Regions from separate parts of the Streptomyces sp. NPDC004752 genome, predicted to be linked through region 1. Evidence: predicted binding sites of a transcription regulator. Region 1 holds the regulator's gene; each other region holds the start of a gene.
The links. The regulator HrcA, encoded in region 1, represses chaperone genes, less so after heat shock. The targets are predictions, from matches to a motif close to TTNGCACTCNGNNNNNCNGAGTGCNAA.

Region 1 (7,251 bases):
GCAGTGCAGGTCGTCGCCGCGGCGCTGGAAGGTGGTGTGCGGCAGCTCGTGGATCTCGACGTACAGATCGCCGGCGGGCCCGCCGCCGGGACCGACCTCGCCCTCGCCCGCGAGCTGGATGCGGGTGCCGTTGTCCACACCGGCCGGGATCTTCACCGTGAGCGTCCGGCGCGAGCGCACCCGGCCGTCGCCCGCGCACTCCGGGCACGGCGTCGGTACGACCGTGCCGAAGCCCTGGCACTGCGGGCATGGGCGCGAGGTCATGACCTGGCCCAGGAAGGACCGCGTCACCTGCGACACCTCACCGCGCCCGCGGCACATGTCACACGTCTGGGCGGTGGTGCCCGGCGCCGCGCCCTCGCCGTTGCAGGTCTTGCAGACGACCGCCGTGTCGACCTGGATGTCCTTCGTCGTGCCGAAGGCCGCCTCGTCCAGCTCGATCTCGATACGGATCATGGCGTCCTGGCCGCGCCGGGTGCGCGAGCGCGGTCCGCGCTGCGACGCCGTGCCGAAGAACGCGTCCATGATGTCGGAGAAATTGCCGAAGCCACCGGCCCCGAAGCCGCCCGCACCGGCGCCACCGGACTGCGAGAGGGGATCGCCACCGAGGTCGTAGACCTGCTTCTTCTGCGGGTCCGACAGCACCTCGTAGGCGGCGTTGATCTCCTTGAAGCGCTCCTGCGTCTTCGGATCGGGGTTGACATCCGGGTGCAGCTCGCGTGCGAGCCGCCGGAAAGCCTTCTTGATCTCTTCCTGCGACGCGTCGCGGCGCACGCCGAGAACGGCGTAGTAGTCCGTGGCCACTTACGACTCCGCCAGGATCTGTCCGACGTACCGTGCCACTGCGCGTACCGCTCCCATCGTTCCCGGGTAATCCATGCGGGTCGGTCCGACCACGCCGAGCTTGGCGACTGCCTCGCCGCCCGAACCGTAGCCGACCGACACCACGGACGTGGAGTTGAGTCCCTCATGGGCGTTCTCATGACCGATACGCACGGTCACGCCCGGTTCCTTCGCCTCGCCCAGCAGCTTGAGGAGCACGACCTGCTCCTCCAGGGCCTCCAGGACCGGCCGGATCACGAGGGGAAAGTCATGGCCGAAGCGGGTCAGATTGGCGGTGCCGCCGATCATCAGCCGCTCCTCGTTCTCCTCGACGAGCGTCTCCAGGAGGGTGGAGAGCACCGTCGAGACCGTACCGCGGTCCTCGGCCTCGAAGGCATCCGGCAGATCCTCGACGAGACCCGGCACGTCCGTGAAGCGGCGGCCCGCGACCCGGCTGTTGAGCCGCGCTCGCAGATCCGCCAGGGACGTCTCGCCGAACGGCGCCGGGCAGTCGACCATCCGCTGCTCGACCCGGCCGGTGTCCGTGATCAGCACGAGCATCACGCGCGCGGGGGCGAGCGCGAGCAGTTCCACATGCCGCACGGTCGAGCGGGTCAGGGACGGGTACTGCACGATGGCGACCTGCCGGGTCAGCTGCGCGAGCAGCCGCACCGTCCGCGTCACGACATCGTCCAGGTCGACGGCGCCGTCCAGGAAGTTCTGGATGGCGCGCCGCTCGGGCGGGGTCATCGGCTTGACGGCCGCGAGCTTGTCCACGAACAGCCGGTAGCCCTTGTCGGTGGGGATCCGCCCGGCGCTGGTGTGCGGCTGGGCGATGAACCCCTCGTCCTCCAGCGCCGCCATGTCGTTGCGGACCGTGGCCGGGGAGACGCCGAGGTTGTGCCGCTCGGTGAGCGCCTTCGAACCCACCGGCTCCTCGGTGCCGACATAGTCCTGGACGATGGCGCGCAGCACCTGGAGCCTGCGTTCACTCAGCATCGTGCGCTCACCTCCAGCAAGTCGTCCCCGCGGCCTTTCAGGTGATTCAGGTCGTTCAGGTCTTACAGGTCGTTCAAGGTCATTCAGGTCTTTCGCCTGGCACTCTACGCATGCGAGTGCCAGCTTCCCCGCCCCAGTGTACGGCCGTGGGGTGCACCCCGGGCAAGGCTGCTCCCGCCGGATCGTGCCCGGAGGCCATTGGGCACTAGCGTCGGCGTATGACGGCGACTTGGGAAGAGGCGGGCTGGGAGCGGGTGGCCACCGGAGTGGGACGGTGCCGGCTGCCGGGCTGGGACTGCACGGTCGGACTGGTCCTCGGGGCGGGCACGGCGCTTGTCGTGGACGCCGGGTCCAGCCTCGCGGAGGGCGCCTGGCTGCGCGCGCGGGCCGAGGAGATCGCCGGCCTCGGTGTGACCCATCTCGCGCTCACCCACCCCCACTTCGACCATGTCTTCGGCGCGGCGGCGTTCACCGGCGCCGAGGTGTACGCCGCGGTCGGCATGGCCGCGGTGTTCGCCCACGAGCGGGACGCACTGCGCCGGGACGCGGTCCGCCACGGCCTGGACCCGCGGCGCGCGGCCAAGGCGGCGCGCGCCCTGGTCCGCCCCCGCCACCCGGTCCGCGGCGAGCGGACGCTGGACCTGGGCGGCGGCCGGCAGGCGCTGCTGGCGAACGTGGGCCCCGGCCACACGGCCCATGACCTGGCGGTGCTGGTTCCGGGCGACCCCGGGGTCGTGTTCTGCGGCGATCTGGTCGAGGAGTCCGGGGAGCCGCAGGCGGGCCATGACGCCGTGCCGTCCCGCTGGCCCGCCGCCCTCGACCGGCTGCTCGCCCTGGGCGGCCCGGACGCGCTGTACGTGCCCGGTCACGGGGCGGTGGTGGACGCGGAGTTCGTCCGCGGGCAGCGGGACGCGCTGGCGGCACGTTTCGGCGTGTCGTGATCGTCCGCCCGCACCTTCTCCTATCGTCATCCGAATGCGCCAGTACTCACCGGACCTGACCCCGCCGTGGAAGAAGCCCAAGCCCGTCCCCGAGGTCCCGGCCGAGCCCGGCCTGGTGGTGGAGGAGCCCGGCTCCGGCTTCTGCGGCGCGGTGATCCGCTGCGAGGCGGGCACGGTCACCCTGGAGGACCGCTTCGGCAAGCACCGCGTCTTCCCGCTGGAGCCGCGCGGTTTCCTGCTGGAGGGCCGGGTGGTGACGCTGGTGCGCCCGTCGTCGGCTCCGGTACGGCCCACCCGTACGGCATCCGGTTCGGTCGCCGTCCCCGGCGCACGCGCGCGCGTGGCCCGTGCCGGGCGGATCTACGTGGAGGGCCGGCACGACGCGGAGCTGGTAGAGCGGGTGTGGGGCGACGATCTGCGCATCGAGGGCGTGGTCGTGGAGTACCTGGAGGGCGTGGACGACCTGCCGTCCATCGTGACCTCGTTCGCGCCGGGTCCGGACGCGCGGCTCGGCGTCCTGGTGGACCATCTGGTCCCCGGCACGAAGGAGTGGCGCATCGCCGAGTCGGTGGCCAGTGAGCACGCGCTGGTGGTCGGCCACCCCTACATCGACATCTGGGCGGCGGTCAAGCCGTCGTCCGTGGGCATCGCGGAATGGCCGAAAGTACCGCACGGCCAGGACTGGAAGACGGGCGTGTGCCGGGCGCTCGGCTGGCCGGAGAACACGGGTGCGGCGTGGCAGGGGATTCTGTCGCGGGTGCGGTCGTACAAGGACCTGGAGCCGGAGTTGCTGGGGAGGGTGGAGGAACTGATCGACTTCGTCACGGCAGGTGGTGACGCCGGACACCGGTGACGGTCCCGAACTCGCTCGTGTCGAGTTCGACACCCAGGGGTTCCAGCGGGAGAGGGTCACCGAACTTGGTGACACGCTGCGCTCGGTAGTCGGCGACCTCCCCGTCACCGACGGGTTCGGTGAGCAGCACACAGTGCGCCATGATCGGGTCGATGATCAGGTATGCGGTGACCTTGCCCGCCGCGTAGATGGAGCGCTTGATCCCGTAGTCGCGGTCGACGCTCGTTCTGGAGACGACCTCGACCACCGACGTGATCAACTGGGACGGCAGAAGCCGCCCCGAGTCCGGGGCGATACCGCGTTCCAACACCAACAGATCCGGCACAGGCTCGCTGGCCTCGTCGACGATGTCCACATCTGTCGTCTGGAGCCGTCGCCACTGCTTGCGGGGGATCTGGTCCTGCACGTCCTCCACGATCCGGCTGTGCACCAGGCCCGGAGCGGCCGCCATCACGATTTCCCCCCGGAGAAGCTCGACCTTGATGCCCTCGGGAGGCTCGAACTCCTCGAAGAACCTGGTCATCCCGCGTTCGTCCACAGCGGTCATCCTCCGTGGCCCTCTATATCCGCCGCGTACTTTTGGCGGGAGCCTACGAACCAGGTCAGGGACCGAACCGGCGTTCCACACTGATTCACCCCGCCGGGTGATCAGTCCACCAGGTCCCGTACCACCGCGTCCGCCAGCAACCGCCCCCGCAGCGTGAGCACCGCGCGCCCCGCCGCGTACGGCTCCTGCTCCAGCAGCCCGTCCGCCAGCGCCCGGCGCGAGGCCGCAAGGCCCGCCTCCCGCAGGAGTTCCAGCGGTACGCCCTCCCGGAGCCGCAGTTCCAGCAGGATCCGCTCCACGCGACGGTCCTCGTCGGACAGGATCTCCCGCCCGGCGCCCGGCGTGCGGCCCGCCGCCAGCGCCGCCGCGTACGCCCCCGGATGCTTCACGTTCCACCAGCGCACCCCGCCCACGTGGGAGTGCGCGCCCGGGCCCGCGCCCCACCAGTCGGCGCCGCGCCAGTACAGCTCGTTGTGCAGACAGCGGCCGGCGGCGGAGGTGGCCCAGTTGGACACCTCGTACCAGTCGAAGCCCGCCGCGGCGAGGGTCTCCTCCGCGATCAGATAGCGGTCCGCGTGCACGTCGTCGTCGGTCATCGGGATCTCGCCCCGCCGGATACGGCGGGCCAGCCCGGTGCCCTCCTCGACGATCAGGGCGTACGCGCTGATGTGGTCGGGGCCCGCGCCGAGCGCCGCGTCGAGCGATGCCCGCCAGTCGTCGTCCGACTCCCCCGGCGTGCCGTAGATCAAGTCCAGGTTCACCTGCGCGAAGCCCGCCGCCCGCGCCTGAGCCACGCACGCCTGCGGGCGGCCCGGGGTGTGGGTGCGGTCGAGGATCTTCAGTACGTGCTGCCGCGCGCTCTGCATGCCGAAGGAGATCCGGTTGAAGCCGCCCTCCCGCAGGGTGGCGAGGTAGGCCGGGTCGACCGACTCGGGGTTCGCCTCCGTCGTGATCTCCGCGTCCGCCGCGAGCCCGAACTCGGCGCGGATCGCGCCCAGCATCCGCACCAGGTCGTCCGCGGCCAGCAGGGTCGGCGTGCCGCCGCCGACGAAGACCGTGCGGACCTCGCGCGGGTCCTCGCCGAGCACCTTGCGGGCCAGGCGGATCTCGTCGATCAGGGTGTCCGCGTAGTTCTCCCGGGAAGCGAGCACTCCGCCCGTGCCGCGCAGTTCGGTGGCGGTGTAGGTGTTGAAGTCGCAGTATCCGCAGCGGGTCGCGCAGTACGGGACGTGCAGATAGAACCCGAGGGGCCGGCCGGCGGCCCCGGCGAGCGCGGACATGGGCAGCGCGCCGTCGGCGGGGACGGGCTCGCCGTCGGGGAGTGCGGAAGGCATGTGCTCCATTGTCCCGCACGGGCCCACCGACTCCGCCGCCCCGACGCCCCGCTCCGGTCACTCCTGCGGCCCCGAGCCAGTGATCCCACCACCCCCCGGAACCGGACACCCCACAACCCCACAACCCCACGCTCTCGGACCAACCGCGCCGGACCCCGCAACCCGGGACCAGACGCCCCTCAGCCCCGTACCCCGGAGCCTCGCTGCGGCTCCGCGCCCCAGACCAGCCACCCCGGGGCTCCGGGTCGGGCGCCCCCACGTCCCCGCACCCCCGGACCCGGCACCCCACAACCCCACGTCCCCGGACCAACGCCCCACATCCCCACACCCCCCGGAGCCCCGCCGCGGCCCCGCACCTCGGGACCAGCCGCACCCCACCGCGGCTCCGGGGCGGCCGGTTATTCCGCCTGGAGTACCAGCAGGGCCAGATCGTCCTCCGGGGGATGCCCGCCGAAGTCGTGCACCAGCCGTCTGATCCGCTCCGCGATCAGCTCGGCGCTCAGCCCCGTGCAGTCGGCCAGCGCCCGCGCGAGCCCGTCGCCGTCGTCGAACTGGCGGGACCCGCAGCGGCGCTCGGTCACCCCGTCAGTAACGCACAGCAGGCTGTCGCCCGGCCCCAGCTCGATGGTCTCGCTGGTGTATGTGGCGTCCTCGATGACACCGAGCAGGGTCTGCGGCTGCGCCGCCGTGCGGACCTCGCCGTCGGGCCGCAGGACCAGCGGCAGTGGATGACCGGCGGAGGCGAGGGTGCAGCGCACACCGCCGTCGAAGGGGGCCAGTTCGCCGTAGAGGAGGGACAGGAAGCGGGTCTGCGGGCCGTCGCCGGGGGCCACGGCACGGCCGCCGGCCGCGACCAGCGCGCGGGCCGCCGCGTCCGCGGCCTCCATCGCGTCGTCGAGCAGAAGCTGATTGAGGCGGTCGAGCACGTCGGCGACCCGGTAGCCCTCGCGGGCCAGCAACCGCAGCCAGGGCCGGGCCAGGCCGATCACCACGGCGGCCTCGGGGCCCTTGCCCTGGACGTCGCCGACCGCGAAGCACCAGCGGCCGTCGCCGGCCGGGAACAGGTCGTAGAAGTCACCGCTGGGCCCGCCCTGATCGCACGGCTCGTAGACGAGCGCGCTGCACATCCCCGGGATCTCGGCGACCGCACCGGGCAGCAGCCCACGTTGGAGGACGGCGCTGATGGTGGCCTGCCGGGCGTACTGGCGGGCCGCGCCGATGGCCAGAGCCACCCGGCGGGCGAGGTCCTCGACCAGTCCGGTGATCTCGTCGGGGAAACGGGCGAGGCCGCACCGTCCGATGACCAGTGTGCCCAGCGGCCGGCCTCCCACGATCAGCCGGTACGCGAGCGCCGTGCCATGGCCGGACTGCGGGCCGAGGGCCTCGGCGGGCCAGGGGTAGGGCTCGGGTCCGGACCGCAGGCCGTTACGGGGGCGCGGCGGCTCCTTGTCCAGACTGCGGCGCAGTTCCTCGATGCGGTTCTCGCTCTCGTGCCAGACCCGGGCGAGCCGCGGTCCGGCGAGGCCCGTACCGTCCGCCCAGCCGCTCCGGACGGTCGACTCGTCCTCCAGCCACACCGCGCACCAGTCGGCGAGGCGCGGCACGATCAGCTGCCCGGTGAGCGCGGCGACCAGGCTTTCGTCGAGCTGCCCGGCGAGCAGGTCGGATGCCTCGGCCAGGAAGGACAGCGCGCCCCGGCCGAGCCAGTCGCGGTCCCGTCCGGCCCGGTGCGGCTCGGGCGCGAGAATCTCGGCG
Region 2 (7,251 bases), on a different contig from region 1:
GCGGTCCGCTACGGCGGCTTCGCGGGCGTACCCGGCCTGGCGCACCTCGTCGTCCTCGGCCACTACGGCGCCGAACGCTGGGACGCGGTCAGCGGCACCGTCAGCGCCCCCGCCCCGCACCCCGGCGTCGCCGCCGTCCGCGCCGAACTGCCCGGCTTCCTCGACCGGATCGGCGCCTGGCGGGGCACCTGGATCGAGGAGAAGGGGCGGGCCGTCGCCGTGCACACCCGCCGCGCCGAGGATCCGCAGGCCGCGTTCGAGGCGCTGCGCGGCCCCCTCGTCGACCTGGCCACCCGGCACGGCCTGATCGTCGAGCCCGGCCGCCTGGTCCTCGAACTGCGCCCGCCCGGCATGGACAAGGGCGTCGCCCTGCTGGAGTACGTCCGCGAGACCGGCGCCGAAACCGTGCTGTACGGCGGCGACGACCTCGGTGACCTGCCCGCCTTCGCGGCCGTCGACAAGCTCCGCTCCGACGGCGTGCCCGGCCTGCTGGTGTGCAGCGGCAGCAGCGAGGTGCCCGAACTCGCCGAGCGCGCCGACCTGGTGGTGGACGGCCCGGCGGGGGTGGTGCGGCTGCTGCGGACGCTCGCCGCTCAGCTGGACCGACCGGTGGACCCACCGGCCTGAAGCGCGTGCAGCTGGTCCAGGAACCACTGGGCCGGCGGCAGCGCCGTGGCCGCGGCGGCCAGCCGCTTGGTCCGCTCCGCCCGCTCCTCCGCCGGCAGGGTGAGCGCCCGGTGCAGGGCGTCCGCCGTGCCTCCGATGTCGTACGGGTTGACGGTGATCGCGTCCTCGCCCAGCTCCTCGTACGCCCCGGCCTCCCGGGACAGCACCAGCGCACAGCCCTCGTCGGAGACGACCGGCACCTCCTTGGCGACCAGGTTCATGCCGTCCCGGATCGGGTTCACCAGGGCCACGTCGGCCAGCCGGTAGGCGGCCAGCGAACGCGCGAAGTCGTCCTCGACGTGCAGCAGCACCGGCGTCCAACCCGGCGTCCCGTACACCGAGTTGATCTCCTGCGCGATGCGCCGTACCTCGGCCGTGTACGCCCGGTACACGGCCAGGTCCTGGCGTGAGGGGTAGGCGAAGGCGAGGTGCACGACCCGCTCGCGCCACTCGGGGCGGTCCGCCAGCAACTGCCGGTACGCCAGCAGTCCGCGCACGATGTTCTTGGACAGCTCGGTGCGGTCCACCCGCACGATCGTCTTGCGGCCCGCGCCGATCTCCGTCCGCAGCGCCGTCATCCGCTCGGCCACGTCCGGCTCGTGCGCGCGCCCCCGCAGGAAGTCCGCGTCGGCGCCCAGACCGTGCACACCGATGCGGGTGCCGGCCGGGATACCGGGCCCGAGGACCGCGTGGCAGCAGTCGGTGAAGGCGTCCGCCCAGCGCCGGGTGAGGAACGCCGCGCGGTCCGCGCCGAGGATCCCGGCGAGCAGCTCGGCCGCGATGTCGTCGGGCAGCAGCCGGAAGTAGTCCGGCGGCGCCCACGGGGTGTGTGAGAAGTGGCCGATGCGCAGGTCGGGGCGGCGCTGCCGGAGCATCCTGGGGGCCAGCGCCAGATGGTAGTCCTGCACGACGACGGCCGCGCCCTCGGCCGCCTCCTGGGCCAGCGCCTCCGCGAACGCCCGGTTGTAGGCCCGGTAGGACACCCACTGCCGCCGGAACTCCGCGTCGAAGACCGGCTCCAGCGGGGTCTGGTAGAGCATGTGATGCACAAACCACAGCACCGAGTTGGCGATGCCGTTGTAGGCGTCGGCGTACACGTCGGCCGGAATGTCCAGCATCCGCACGCCGGGCTCGCCGACCCCGCGGCGCACCGCCTCACGGTCGCCGTCGGACAGCGCCGAGCACACCCACAGCGCGTCCGCGTCGGGCCCGATCGCCGAGAGCCCGGAGACCAGCCCACCGCCGCCCCGCCGGGCGACCAGCGTGCCGTCCTGCTGGACGGTGTACGAGACCGGGCCGCGGTTGGACGCGACCAGCACCTGGGCAGCACCCTGCGTGGAAGCCATACGCCTCAACCTAGCCCGGCCCACAAACGCTCAAACGTACGGTCGGCTCCCCGGGTGGGCCGAACACAGCACACCTTCGGCTTCAGGCCACCCGGCGGGCGGCGTACTCCGCGATCTCCACCATGGGCGGCCGTTCCTCGGTGTCCACCGGGTGGGTGCGCGGCTCGAAGCCGTCCTCGCCCCGTTCGAACTGGGTGAGGGAGGGCCGCACGAGATGCCCGCGGGCCAGCCGCAGCTGGGCGGTGCGGTAGATCGAGGCGGCCATCCGGCCCAGCGCCTGCCCGTCCTGGTGCCGGTGCTTGCGCACGCCGACATCGACCTGGGCGAGGGCGTCCAGGCCCACCAGGTGCAGGGCGTCGATCAGCATGCCCAGTTCGACGCCGTATCCGACAGGGAACGGCAGCTGCTCCAGCAGCGAGCGGCGGGCCGCGTACTCGCCGCCGAGCGGCTGCACAAAACCGGCCAGCCGCGGCCAGTGCATATTGAGCAGCGGGCGGGCCATCAGCTCGGTGACCCGGCCGCCCTGGCCGGCCGCGCCGGCCAGCGGCCGGTCGTACATGGCTTTGACCAGGTCGATGTCCGGGTCGGTGAGCAGTGGGCCCACGATCCCGGTGACGAAGTCGGTGGAGAACTCCCGCAGGTCCGCGTCGACGAAGCAGACGATGTCCCCGCCGGTGACCAGCAGCGAGCGCCACAGGACCTCGCCCTTGCCGGGTGCGGCGGGCAGCCGCGGCAGGATGGCGTCGCGGTGCTCCACCCGGGCGCCCGCCGCGGCGGCCACCTCGGCGGTGCGGTCGGCGGACCCCGAGTCGACGACGACGATCTCGTCGACCAGCGGCGCCTGGCGCATGAGGTCGTGCCGGATGACCGCGACGATGTCGCCGACCGTCTCCTCCTCGTTGAGCGCGGGCAGCACGACGGAGACCGACTGGCCCGTGCGCTGTTTCGCGGCGAGGATGGTGTGCAGCGGGCGGTCGGTCACCGACCAGGAGCGGGTGGCCAGCCAGCGCTCGACTTCTTCCAGCACGGTCGGCTGCTCCTCACTGTCGTGATCACACCGGGCGCGGGTGTGATCCATCTCGCGGTTCGGACGACTATCTCAACTGTCCTGGCCTTCGGTTACAGTCTTGAACAACGCGGATGGCCATCGCATGTCGGGGCCATTCGGCGTTCACAACCGCATACAGCTCATCCAGAGGGGCAGAGGGACACGGCCCGATGAAGCCCCGGCAACCCTCCAGTCGGTACTCGTAAGGATCGCTGCACCAGTCGATCGTTTCCGCGAGGCTCCCGGCTAGGGAAGGTGCCAAATCCGTCTCACGGCGAGATGCGTCGTGAGGAAGATGAGGAGAAAGGGCCTCGCCTCACATGGCTGTGCAGACCGTTGCAAGCACCACGAACCAGTCCGCGAACCTCGGTCCCGCCGCGGCCTTGAGCTGCCGCGAGTGCGGCCACCGGGTGCCACTCGGACCGGTGTTCGCCTGCGAGGAGTGTTTCGGCCCGCTGGAGATCGCCTACGACTTCTCGGCGTACGACACCGAGGAGCTGCGTCGGACGATCGAGGCGGGTCCCGCGAACATCTGGCGCTATGCGCCGCTGCTGCCGGTCCCCGCGGACGTGGCCGCAAAGCCCAATCTGAACCCGGGCTGGACCAAGCTGGTGCAGGCCGACAACCTGGCCCGCGAGCTGGGCGTCACCGGCGGCCTGTATGTGAAGGACGACTCCGGCAACCCGACGCACTCCTTCAAGGACCGGGTGGTCGCCCAGGCGCTGGAGGCGGCGCGCGCCTTCGGCTTCACGACCCTGTCCTGCTCCTCGACCGGCAACCTCGCCGGGGCCGTCGGCGCCGCGGCGGCCCGCGCCGGACTGCGCTCCTGTGTGTTCATCCCGCACGACCTGGAGCAGGGCAAGGTCGTCATGGCCGCGATCTACGGCGGTGATCTCGTCGGCATCGAGGGCAACTACGACGACGTGAACCGCTTCTGCTCCGAGCTGATCGGCGATCCGGCCGGCGAGGGCTGGGGCTTCGTCAACGTCAATCTGCGGCCGTACTACGCGGAGGGCTCCAAGACCCTGGCGTACGAGATCTGCGAGCAGCTCGGCTGGCGGCTGCCCGACCAGATCGTCGTCCCGATCGCCTCCGGCTCCCAGCTCACCAAGGTCGACAAGGGACTGCGGGAGCTGATCGCGCTGGGCCTCGTCGAGGACCGGCCGTACAAGATCTTCGGCGCGCAGGCCGAGGGCTGCTCGCCGGTGTCCACCGCGTTCAAGGCCGGTCAGGACGTGGTCCGCCCGCAGAAGCCGAACACCATCGCCAAGTCCCTGGCGATCGGCAACCCGGCCGACGGCCCTTATGTGCTCGACATCGCCCGCCGCACCGGCGGCGCCGTGGAGGACGTGACGGACGAGCAGGTGGTCGAGGCGATCAAGCTGCTGGCGCGGACCGAGGGCATCTTCGCGGAGACGGCCGGCGGCGTCACCGTGGGTGTGACGAAGAAGCTGATCGAGGACGGTGTCCTCGACCCCGCGCTCACCACGGTCGTCCTCAACACCGGCGACGGCCTCAAGACCCTCGACGCGGTGGCCGGCACCGGCCTGACCGCCACCATCCGCCCCAACCTGGACTCCTTCCGAGAGGCTGGCCTCGCATGAGCGTGACCGTTCGCATCCCCACCATTCTGCGTACCTACACGGGCGGCCGGGCCGAGGTGAGCGCCGAGGGCGCCACCCTCGAAGAGGTCATCGCCGACCTGGAGAAGAACCACACCGGCATCGCCGCGCGCGTCCTGGACGACCAGGGCAAGCTGCGCCGCTTCGTCAACGTGTACGTCAACGACGACGACGTCCGCTTCGAGCAGGGCCTTCAGACCGCGACGCCGGACGGCGCGGGCGTGTCCATCATCCCGGCCGTGGCCGGCGGCTGACGCTCCCTTACCTTCGATAACTCCCATTACCGACTGTTCATCCGATGGCCCCCTCCGTGAGAGAAACGGAGGGGGTCATTCAGTGGGGTTGAGCGCGGTAGAGTTGGGGAACGCGTTCCCGGCCTCCCGGGGCGCAGGCCCCGGATTCACTCCGTGCACCCGCCAAGAAGTCGCCAAACTCCCCGCTTTCTTCGCGGCTTTTGCTCCTTTTATGGAGCCCGACTTGCCCTGAATTCTGATGAATTCTCAATAAATTCCCGACCGGGCGCGTCCAGATTTCTCGTCCGATTGACCTGTTGCAGACGGCAGTTGGACAGATACATTCAGCCGCGGTCGACGCGTTCCGGCGCACGCCCCCCACCGTGGAGGGTGAGGTCTGACCCGGGTCCACGAAGTGTGGATCTGTGCAAGGGCCAGTAATAGGGGAGTTAGGCATGGCTCAGGGCACCGTCAAGTGGTTCAACGCGGAGAAGGGGTACGGCTTCATCGCGGTCGACGGTGGTGCGGACGTCTTCGTCCACTACAGCGCGATTCAGATGGACGGCTACCGCACCCTGGAAGAGGGCCAGCGGGTCGAGTTCGAGATCTCGCAGGGTCAGAAGGGCCCGCAGGCCGATATGGTTCGCGTCACCGCCTGAACGTACTTCACGCGAAGGGCCCGCAGCTTTCGGGGTGCGGGCCCTTCGCCATGCCCCACGCCGCCCGGCCCGGGGGCGCGTACACCCGTCCGGCACCCTTCACCACCCCGCCGTCACCGCCGCGCCGCGACCCCACGCGACGGGCCCGCGTCACGGTCGCATCTTGCACTCGGGTGGGTCGAGTGCTAATCATTGGCGTTAGCACTCTGAAGGTGAGAGTGACAACGAAGGACCGGGTCGGTGAGGCCCGCGGGCCGTGTGGGGCAAGGAACCACGAGGTCGGCGAGCCGTCCGTCGCGGGCGCGGGCGCGGTCCGAAGGAATCACCCCCAGTCCTGGAGGGACCACTTCACATGGCCAAGATCATCGCGTTCGACGAGGAGGCGCGGCGCGGCCTCGAGCGCGGCATGAACCAGCTCGCGGACGCCGTGAAGGTGACGCTCGGCCCCAAGGGCCGCAACGTCGTCCTCGAGAAGAAGTGGGGCGCCCCCACGATCACCAACGATGGTGTCTCCATCGCCAAGGAGATCGAGCTCGAGGACCCGTACGAGAAGATCGGCGCCGAGCTGGTCAAGGAAGTAGCCAAGAAGACGGACGACGTCGCCGGTGACGGTACGACCACCGCGACCGTCCTCGCCCAGGCCCTGGTCAAGGAGGGCCTGCGCAACGTCGCCGCCGGCGCCAACCCGATGGCCCTGAAGCGCGGTATCGAGAAGGCCGTCGAGGCCGTCTCCGCCGCCCTGCTGGAGCAGGCGAAGGACGTCGAGACCAAGGAGCAGATCGCCTCCACGGCCTCCATCTCCGCCGCCGACACCCAGATCGGCGAGCTGATCGCCGAGGCCATGGACAAGGTCGGCAAGGAAGGCGTCATCACCGTCGAGGAGTCGCAGACCTTCGGCCTTGAGCTTGAGCTCACCGAGGGCATGCGCTTCGACAAGGGCTACATCTCGGCGTACTTCGCCACCGACATGGAGCGTATGGAGGCGTCGCTCGACGACCCGTACATCCTGATCGCCAACTCCAAGATCAGCTCCGTCAAGGACCTGCTCCCGCTCCTGGAGAAGGTCATGCAGTCGGGCAAGCCGCTGCTGATCATCGCCGAGGACGTCGAGGGCGAGGCTCTGTCCACCCTGGTCGTCAACAAGATCCGCGGCACCTTCAAGTCCGTCGCCGTCAAGGCCCCGGGCTTCGGCGACCGCCGCAAGGCCATGCTCGGCGACATCGCCATCCTCACGGGCGGCGAGGTCATCTCCGAGGAGGTCGGCCTCAAGCTGGAGAACGCGACCCTGGACCTCCTGGGCCGCGCCCGCAAGGTCGTCATCACCAAGGACGAGACCACCATCGTCGACGGTGCCGGCTCCTCCGAGCAGGTCAACGGCCGGGTCAACCAGATCCGCGCCGAGATCGAGAACAGCGACTCGGACTACGACCGCGAGAAGCTCCAGGAGCGCCTGGCCAAGCTGGCCGGCGGCGTCGCCGTCATCAAGGCCGGTGCCGCCACCGAGGTGGAGCTGAAGGAGCGCAAGCACCGCATCGAGGACGCCGTGCGCAACGCCAAGGCGGCCGTCGAGGAGGGCATCGTCGCCGGTGGTGGCGTGGCCCTGCTGCAGACCACCAACGTCTTCGAGAAGCTGGAGCTGGACGGGGACGAGGCGACCGGCGCGCAGGCCGTGAAGCT
Region 3 (7,251 bases), on a different contig from region 1:
CTGCGGCATGCAGGACATCATGGAGAAGCAGCTCGGCAAGCGCCCCACCGTCTTCCGCCCGCCGTACGGCAACTACAACCGGGACACCCTGCTCGCCGCCAAGTCCTGCGGGATCGAGTACGCGCCGATCTGGGACGAGGAGGTCTTCGTCGACCACTGGGAGTACCGCGAGTGGGACCGCGCCCTGCACCCCGGTGACATCGTGCTCACCCACTTCCGGGGCCGCTCCGACTGGGACGGCACCATGACCGACATGGTCCGGCGGTTCCTGAACAAGGTCACGCGCGAGGGGTACGCGGTGGCCCGCTTGGAGGACTACCTGTGAGGCGCCCGGGGCGGCCCACGGCGGCGGCCCGGTGCCGCACGCCGGCCGTCGGCGCCCTGGCCGGTGCCCTGCTCCTGGCCGGCTGTGCCCAGTCCGTCGACCCCATCGAGCGGCTCGGCAAGAAGGCCGCCCAGGGCGTACGGACGCACGCCCCGGCCTCCCGACAGCCCTACCGCCAATGGGGCTTGAACGCCCCGCTCGCCCCCGCCCCCAAGCCTGCGGCGCGCCCCCTGCCGACCGGCACCGCGGGCCGTTCCCTGCCCCCGGTCGTGGACCATGTGGCGACGTCCGACCGGGTCGTCTTCCTCACCTACGACGACGGCGCCGAGCGGGACCCCCGGTTCATCGACATGGTGCGCGACCTGCGGCTCCCGGTCAGTTTCTTCCTCACGGACAGCGTCGTCGGACCGGGCTACGGCCACTTCGCCCGGCTCCGCTCGGTCGGCGCCGACATCCAGAACCACACCCTCGACCATCCCGCCCTGCGCGGGCTGCCCTACGCGGGGCAGCACGCCGAGATCTGCGGCCAGCAGAACAAGCTCAAGTCCCGCTTCGGCATCCGCCCCCGCCTCTTCCGTCCGCCGTACGACACGTACGACACGACGACCCTGCGCGCGGCGGCCGACTGCGGCATCGCCGCGGTGGTCCTGTGGCGGGCCGCGATGACCGCCGACACCCTCAGCTACGCCCGGGGCGACAAGCGCCTGAGCCCCGGCGACATCATCCTGGTCGGCCCCGACGAGTCCACCGGACCCACGCTCAGAGAGCGCACGACACGCCTGCTCCGGCAGGTCCAGTCCGCGGGTCTGACCGTGGCGCGCCTGGAGGATTACCTGTGAACCGTCGGGGGTGCCAAGGCGGACGCGGCGCGGCCGATTGGCACTCCGCTTGACCGAGTGCTAATCGCAGTCATAGTCTCAGGTCTGGCACTCCCCCCAGGAGAGTGCCAACAACGCGACGGGCAGGTCCGGCACCCGCGACGACGGATCGACCTGGTCGCCACCTCAGACAGTTAACCCCGTGAGATCTCCGAAGGGGGAGGTCGGATCGTGACGACCGCCAGCTCCAAGGTTGCCATCAAGCCGCTTGAGGACCGCATCGTGGTCCAGCCGCTCGACGCCGAGCAGACCACGGCCTCGGGCCTGGTCATTCCGGACACTGCCAAGGAGAAGCCCCAGGAGGGCGTCGTCCTGGCCGTGGGCCCGGGCCGCTTCGAGGACGGCAACCGTCTTCCGCTCGACGTCAGCGTCGGCGACGTCGTGCTCTACAGCAAGTACGGCGGCACCGAGGTGAAGTACAACAACGAGGAGTACCTCGTTCTCTCGGCTCGCGACGTGCTCGCGATCATCGAGAAGTAAGTCACCCCGAAGCACTCCTGCTTTGAGCTGCGCCCCTGGCATCCCGACCGATAAGAAGCCGGGCGCCCGGGGCGCAGCGTATTTTCCATCAGATTTCCGAGAGGGCTCCCGCTGCCATGGCGAAGATCCTGAAGTTCGACGAGGACGCCCGTCGCGCCCTTGAGCGTGGCGTCAACAAGCTGGCCGACACGGTGAAGGTGACGATCGGCCCCAAGGGCCGCAACGTCGTCATCGACAAGAAGTTCGGCGCCCCCACCATCACCAACGACGGCGTCACCATCGCCCGTGAGGTCGAGATCGAGGACCCGTACGAGAACCTCGGCGCCCAGCTGGTGAAGGAGGTGGCGACCAAGACCAACGACATCGCGGGTGACGGCACCACCACCGCCACCGTGCTGGCCCAGGCCCTGGTGCGCGAGGGCCTGCGGAACGTCGCCGCCGGCGCCTCCCCGGCCGCCCTGAAGAAGGGCATCGACGCCGCGGTCAAGGCCATCTCCGAGGACCTGCTCGGCTCGGCCCGGCCGATCGACGAGAAGTCCGACATTGCCGCCGTCGCCGCGCTGTCCGCCCAGGACCAGCAGGTCGGCGAGCTGATCGCCGAGGCGATGGACAAGGTCGGCAAGGACGGTGTCATCACCGTCGAGGAGTCCAACACCTTCGGCCTCGAACTGGACTTCACCGAGGGCATGGCCTTCGACAAGGGCTACCTGTCGCCGTACTTCGTGACGGACCAGGAGCGCATGGAGGCCGTCCTGGAGGACCCGTACATCCTCATCAACCAGGGCAAGATCTCCGCCATCACGGAACTCCTGCCGCTGCTGGAGAAGGTCATCCAGGCGGGCTCCGCCAAGCCGCTGCTGATCATCGCCGAGGACGTCGAGGGCGAGGCCCTGTCGACCCTGGTCGTCAACAAGATCCGCGGCACCTTCAACGCCGTCGCGGTGAAGGCCCCGGGCTTCGGCGACCGCCGCAAGGCGATGCTGCAGGACATGGCGGTCCTCACCGGCGCCACCGTCATCTCCGAGGAAGTCGGCCTCAAGCTGGACCAGGCCGGCCTGGACGTGCTCGGCAGCGCCCGCCGCATCACCGTCACCAAGGACGACACCACGATCGTCGACGGTGCCGGCGACAAGTCGGACGTCGAGGGCCGCATCGCGCAGATCAAGGCCGAGATCGAGAACACCGACTCCGACTGGGACCGCGAGAAGCTCCAGGAGCGCCTCGCGAAGCTGGCCGGCGGCGTGTGCGTGATCAAGGTCGGCGCCGCCACCGAGGTGGAGCTGAAGGAGAAGAAGCACCGTCTGGAGGACGCCATCTCCGCGACCCGCGCCGCGGTCGAGGAGGGCATCGTCTCCGGTGGTGGCTCCGCGCTGGTCCACGCCGCCAAGGTCCTTGAGGGCAACCTCGGCAAGTCCGGCGACGAGGCCACCGGTGTCGCGGTCGTCCGCAACGCCGTCGTCGAGCCGCTGCGCTGGATCGCGGAGAACGCGGGCCTGGAGGGCTACGTGATCGTCTCCAAGGTCAAGGAGCTGGACAAGGGCAACGGCTACAACGCCGCCACCGGCGAGTACGGCGACCTGGTCAAGGCCGGCGTCATCGACCCGGTGAAGGTCACCCGCTCCGCCCTGGAGAACGCCGCCTCCATCGCCTCCCTCCTCCTCACGACCGAGACCCTGGTCGTCGAGAAGAAGGAAGAGGAGGAGCCGGCCGCCGCGGGCCACGGCCACGGCCACGCCCACTGACACCCGGCAACGAGGCCCGGCACCCGAGAGGCTGAGGGTGCCGGGCCTTCGTGCTGCCCGCCGTCGTCACTGCTCCAGTTGATCGAGTGCGCCCAGCTGCTGCATCAGCCCCAACTGGTCGTGCTGCCACCATGTCTCGGCGATCCGTCCGTTCGCGCCGAACCGGAAGACGGTGGTGCCGGTAGTGGTGAGCTGCCTGCCGGTGGCGGCGATCCCCAGGAACTCCCCCGTGTGCCTGGCGTTCCAGGTCCAGCGGGCACAGGCCCGGTCGCCCTGGACGATCAGGTCCTCCACGGTGAAGGCGGAGTCGAAGGCGGCCCGCCACATCCGGTACTCGCCGCGGACCGAGTCCAGCCCGATCGTGTCCTGCGGATTGAGCGGATCGTGGCTGTGCACGTCCTCGTCCAGCAGGTCGTTCAGCGGCGGCAGCTCGCCCGGCGCCGCCAGCGTCGCGAAGAAGCGGCGCACGGTGTCCGCGCCCAGCGGCTCGTCGCGTACGACGTCCAGGTCGATGAACGTCGGCATCTCGTCGCAGAGGGCGACCAGCTGCCGGAAGACCCGGTCCGTCTCCGGAAGATTCGAGTTCCGCATCGCGTCCGCGTACGAGGGGAACTCCACGATCTCCACGATGTGCGACGCGTCGGACCGGTCCTTGCCGACCAGGTCGTAGGTCGCGGTCCGCTTCCCCTTGGTCTGCTCGACCCAGGTGTCCAGCAACCGGTTCATCTCGTCGAACCGGCTCGTCCTGCACTCGATGAGCTGTACGAACGTCATGGCGCCGCCTCCGGCCCCCCTGGGTCCGGTTCCGTCCTGCCCATCTTCCCACCGCAGCGGCGCCGTCACCCCCGTCGCGGCCGGGCTCGCCGGGGGCTCACCGCGGGCCGTACCTGCGCCCGGTCCGTGAGCTGATCCCGCCCACCAGCCCACGCGGGGCCACCTTCGCCAGCCCCATCAGCGCCTTGTACCGCGGGTCCGGAATGGACACCGTCCTGCCGCGCGCCAGGTCCGCGAGCGCCGTCGCGACCAGCTTGTCCGCGTCCAGCCACATCCATCCCGGGATGTTGTCCGTGCCCATCCCGGCCCGCTGGTGGAACTCGGTGCGCACAAACCCGGGGGCCAGCGCCATCAGCCGCACCCCGCTGCCCGCCAGATCCCGCGCCACGCCCTGGGTGAACTGCACGACCCACGCCTTGGACGCCCCGTACGTGCCCCGCGGCACGAACGCCGCCACCGAGGCCACGTTCACGATCCCGCCGCGCCCGCGCTCCCGCATCGCCTCGCTCGCCGCCGACGTCAGCCGCAGCACCGCCTCGACATGCACCTTGAGCATCCGCAGCTCGTCGGCCATCGGTACGTCGAGATAGTGGCCCTTGTTGCCGAAGCCGGCGTTGTTGATCAGCAGGTCGACGGGGTTCCTGCGGTCGCCGAGCCGGGCGGCGACCGCCTCGATGCCCTCGTCCAGCGACAGGTCGGCCGTCAGCACCTCCGCCTCGATGCCATGCCGGTCGTGCAGTTCGGTCGCCTGCTCGCGCAGCCGTTTGGTGTCCCGTGCCATCAGTACGAGGTCATGCCCGTCCGCCGCCAGCCGCCGCGCGAACGCGGCGCCGATCCCCGCCGTCGATCCCGTAATCAGAGCCGTTGTCATGGCCCAAGAGTAGTTACCCGGACGGCCGGGATCCGCGCCGAGCGCGAGGCCACCCGGCCGGCGGGACGCCCGTCGGCGGGGCGCCCGTGACGGCCGCTCAGACCTCTTGGCCGCCCCCGTACTTCGCCACGTACGCGCGGGCCTCGGCCAGCGCCTTCGGGTGCAGGGCCGCGCCCGCCGCGAGGACGCGGGGCAGCAGTTCCCGCTCGGTCGTCTCCGCGCGGAACTGCACGGCGACCGTCACGTCGTGGTCCGGCCGGTACACGATCCGCACCGGGTCGCCCGCCCGGATCTCGCCCGGCTCGATCACCCGGAGGTAGGCACCGGGCGCACCCTTCCGCGTGAACCTCTTCACCCAGGCCCGCTCGCCCAGGTGGGCCTGGAACGTCCGGCACGGAATCCGCCCGCAGGTGACCTCGAGCACGACGTCCGGGCCGATCCGCCAGCGCTCGCCGATCAGCGCGCCGGAGACGTCGAGACCGCTCGTCGTCAGGTTCTCCCCGAAGGCACCGCTCGCGAGCGTCCGGCCCAGCTCGCTCTCCCAGTCGTCGAGGTCCTCGCGCGCGACCGCGTACACCGCCTGGTCGTCACCGCCGTGGTGGCGCAGGTCGCAGACCGCGTCCCCGGCGAGGCCGCTCGCGCCGCTCCCCCTCGGGCCCGGCGCGGCCACCCGCACCGGACCGTCCACCGGACACTTGTCGATGCCGGTCAGCCCCTGCGGCTGGTCCGTGTAGTCGACGGCCTTCGGGCGTCCCAGGTTCACCGAAAGAAGCTCCATGCCCGGCACCGTACGCCAGCCCGCTCAAAGCGTCGATGCGGTATCGGGCACCCGATCCAAGGTCGGCTTATGCTCGAAGGGTGATCGAGGCCCGTCATCTCCGTGTCCTGCGCGCCGTCGCCACCACCGGCTCCTTCTCGGCGGCCGGCCGGGAACTGGGCTGCACCCAGCCGGCCGTCAGCCAGCAGATGAAGGCCCTGGAGACCTCGGTCGGCACCCCGCTGCTGGTCCGCAGCGGCCGTGAGACGCGTCTGACGGAGGCGGGCGAGGCGCTCGTCCGGCATGCGTCGGGGATCCTCGCCGGGCTGACCGCGGCCGAGGAGGAGGTCGCCGCGATCGCCGGGCTGCGGTCCGGCCGGGTCCGCCTGGTGTCCTTCCCCAGCGGCAGCTCCACCCTCGTCCCCACCGCCCTCGCCGCGCTGCGCGCCGCCCACCCAGGCACCCGCGTCTTCCTTGAGGAGGCCGAGCCCCCGCACTCCGTGGACCTGCTGCGCGCGGGAGACTGCGACGTGACCCTGGCGTTCCGCTACGAGGGCGCGGCGGGCGCCGAGGAGTGGGCCGACCTCGTGGTACGGCCCCTGCTGACGGACCGTCTGGTCGCTCTCGTGCCCGAGCGGCACCGGCTGGCGGGCGCGCGGTCCGTCGCCATCGGCGAACTCGCCGCGGAACCGTGGATCGCGGGCTGTCCGCGCTGTCGCGGCCAGTTGGTGGCGGCGTGCGAGGGCGCGGGCTTCACCCCGCGCATCGACTTCGCCACCGACGACTACCCGGCGGTGGTCGGCCTGGTCGGCGCCGGCCTCGGCGTGGCCGTCCTGCCTCGGCTCGCGATCGAGTCGGTGCGCCCCCGGGGCGCGCGCACGGTGGCACTGGAACCGGCGGTACGCCGGGAGATCGTCGCCCTCACGCTGCCCGACCTGGCACATGTGCCGGCGGTGGCGGCGACGCTGGAGCAGTTGGCGCGGGCCGCCCGTCGGCAGTGAGGGGTGCGGGCGGGCGTGCGCGGACCGCCACGCCGGGCGGGCGCGACGCGGCGGAACATAGTTGCAGAAACGTTCCTTCAGGTAGTGGGGGCGGTGTCCCCGCTGGCCGACGAAGCCGACACCAGCCGGTTCCGTGCCCGTCCCATCAGCTCTTCGCGCTCGTCCTCGGTCAGGCCGCCCCACACGCCGTACGGCTCGCGCACCGCCAGGGCGTGCGCCGCGCACTCCGCACGGACCGGGCACCTCATGCAGACCTCCTTGGCCGAGTTCTCGCGAGCACTCCGAGCCGCCCCGCGCTCACCCTCCGGGTGGAAGAAGAGCGAACTGTCGACCCCACGGCAGGCAGCCAGCAGCTGCCAGTCCCACAGGTCAGCGTTCGGTCCGGGAAGGCGGGAGAAATCTGCCATTACGTGACCCCTTGTA

Region 2: groL (chaperonin GroEL) is a predicted target of HrcA. The motif match lies at 5,737-5,763, and genes of this name have one in related genera.
Region 3: groES (co-chaperone GroES) is a predicted target of HrcA. The motif match lies at 1,202-1,228, and genes of this name have one in related genera.

What each region holds. Positions count from the first base shown of each region.
Region 1 is NZ_JBSGBN010000038.1:18,961-26,211, forward strand. It holds gene dnaJ (molecular chaperone DnaJ) at 1-804, opposite strand, end outside; gene hrcA (heat-inducible transcriptional repressor HrcA) at 805-1,821, opposite strand; gene ACWEKM_RS17965 (MBL fold metallo-hydrolase) at 2,040-2,762, shown strand; gene ACWEKM_RS17970 (DUF3097 domain-containing protein) at 2,797-3,615, shown strand; gene ACWEKM_RS17975 (Uma2 family endonuclease) at 3,584-4,162, opposite strand; gene hemW (radical SAM family heme chaperone HemW) at 4,264-5,496, opposite strand; gene ACWEKM_RS17985 (SpoIIE family protein phosphatase) at 5,895-7,251, opposite strand, start outside.
Region 2 is NZ_JBSGBN010000002.1:70,843-78,093, reverse strand. It holds gene otsB (trehalose-phosphatase) at 1-627, shown strand, start outside; gene ACWEKM_RS01360 (alpha,alpha-trehalose-phosphate synthase (UDP-forming)) at 594-2,012, opposite strand; gene ACWEKM_RS01355 (glucosyl-3-phosphoglycerate synthase) at 2,095-3,039, opposite strand; SAM riboswitch class I at 3,198-3,362, shown strand; gene thrC (threonine synthase) at 3,381-4,664, shown strand; gene ACWEKM_RS01345 (MoaD/ThiS family protein) at 4,661-4,936, shown strand; gene ACWEKM_RS01340 (cold-shock protein) at 5,371-5,574, shown strand; gene groL (chaperonin GroEL) at 5,927-7,251, shown strand, end outside.
Region 3 is NZ_JBSGBN010000117.1:11,086-18,336, forward strand. It holds gene ACWEKM_RS35285 (polysaccharide deacetylase family protein) at 1-325, shown strand, start outside; gene ACWEKM_RS35290 (polysaccharide deacetylase family protein) at 322-1,164, shown strand; gene groES (co-chaperone GroES) at 1,375-1,683, shown strand; gene groL (chaperonin GroEL) at 1,800-3,425, shown strand; gene ACWEKM_RS35305 (ester cyclase) at 3,492-4,199, opposite strand; gene ACWEKM_RS35310 (SDR family NAD(P)-dependent oxidoreductase) at 4,297-5,070, opposite strand; gene ACWEKM_RS35315 (MOSC domain-containing protein) at 5,168-5,848, opposite strand; gene ACWEKM_RS35320 (LysR family transcriptional regulator) at 5,929-6,828, shown strand; gene ACWEKM_RS35325 (WhiB family transcriptional regulator) at 6,906-7,235, opposite strand.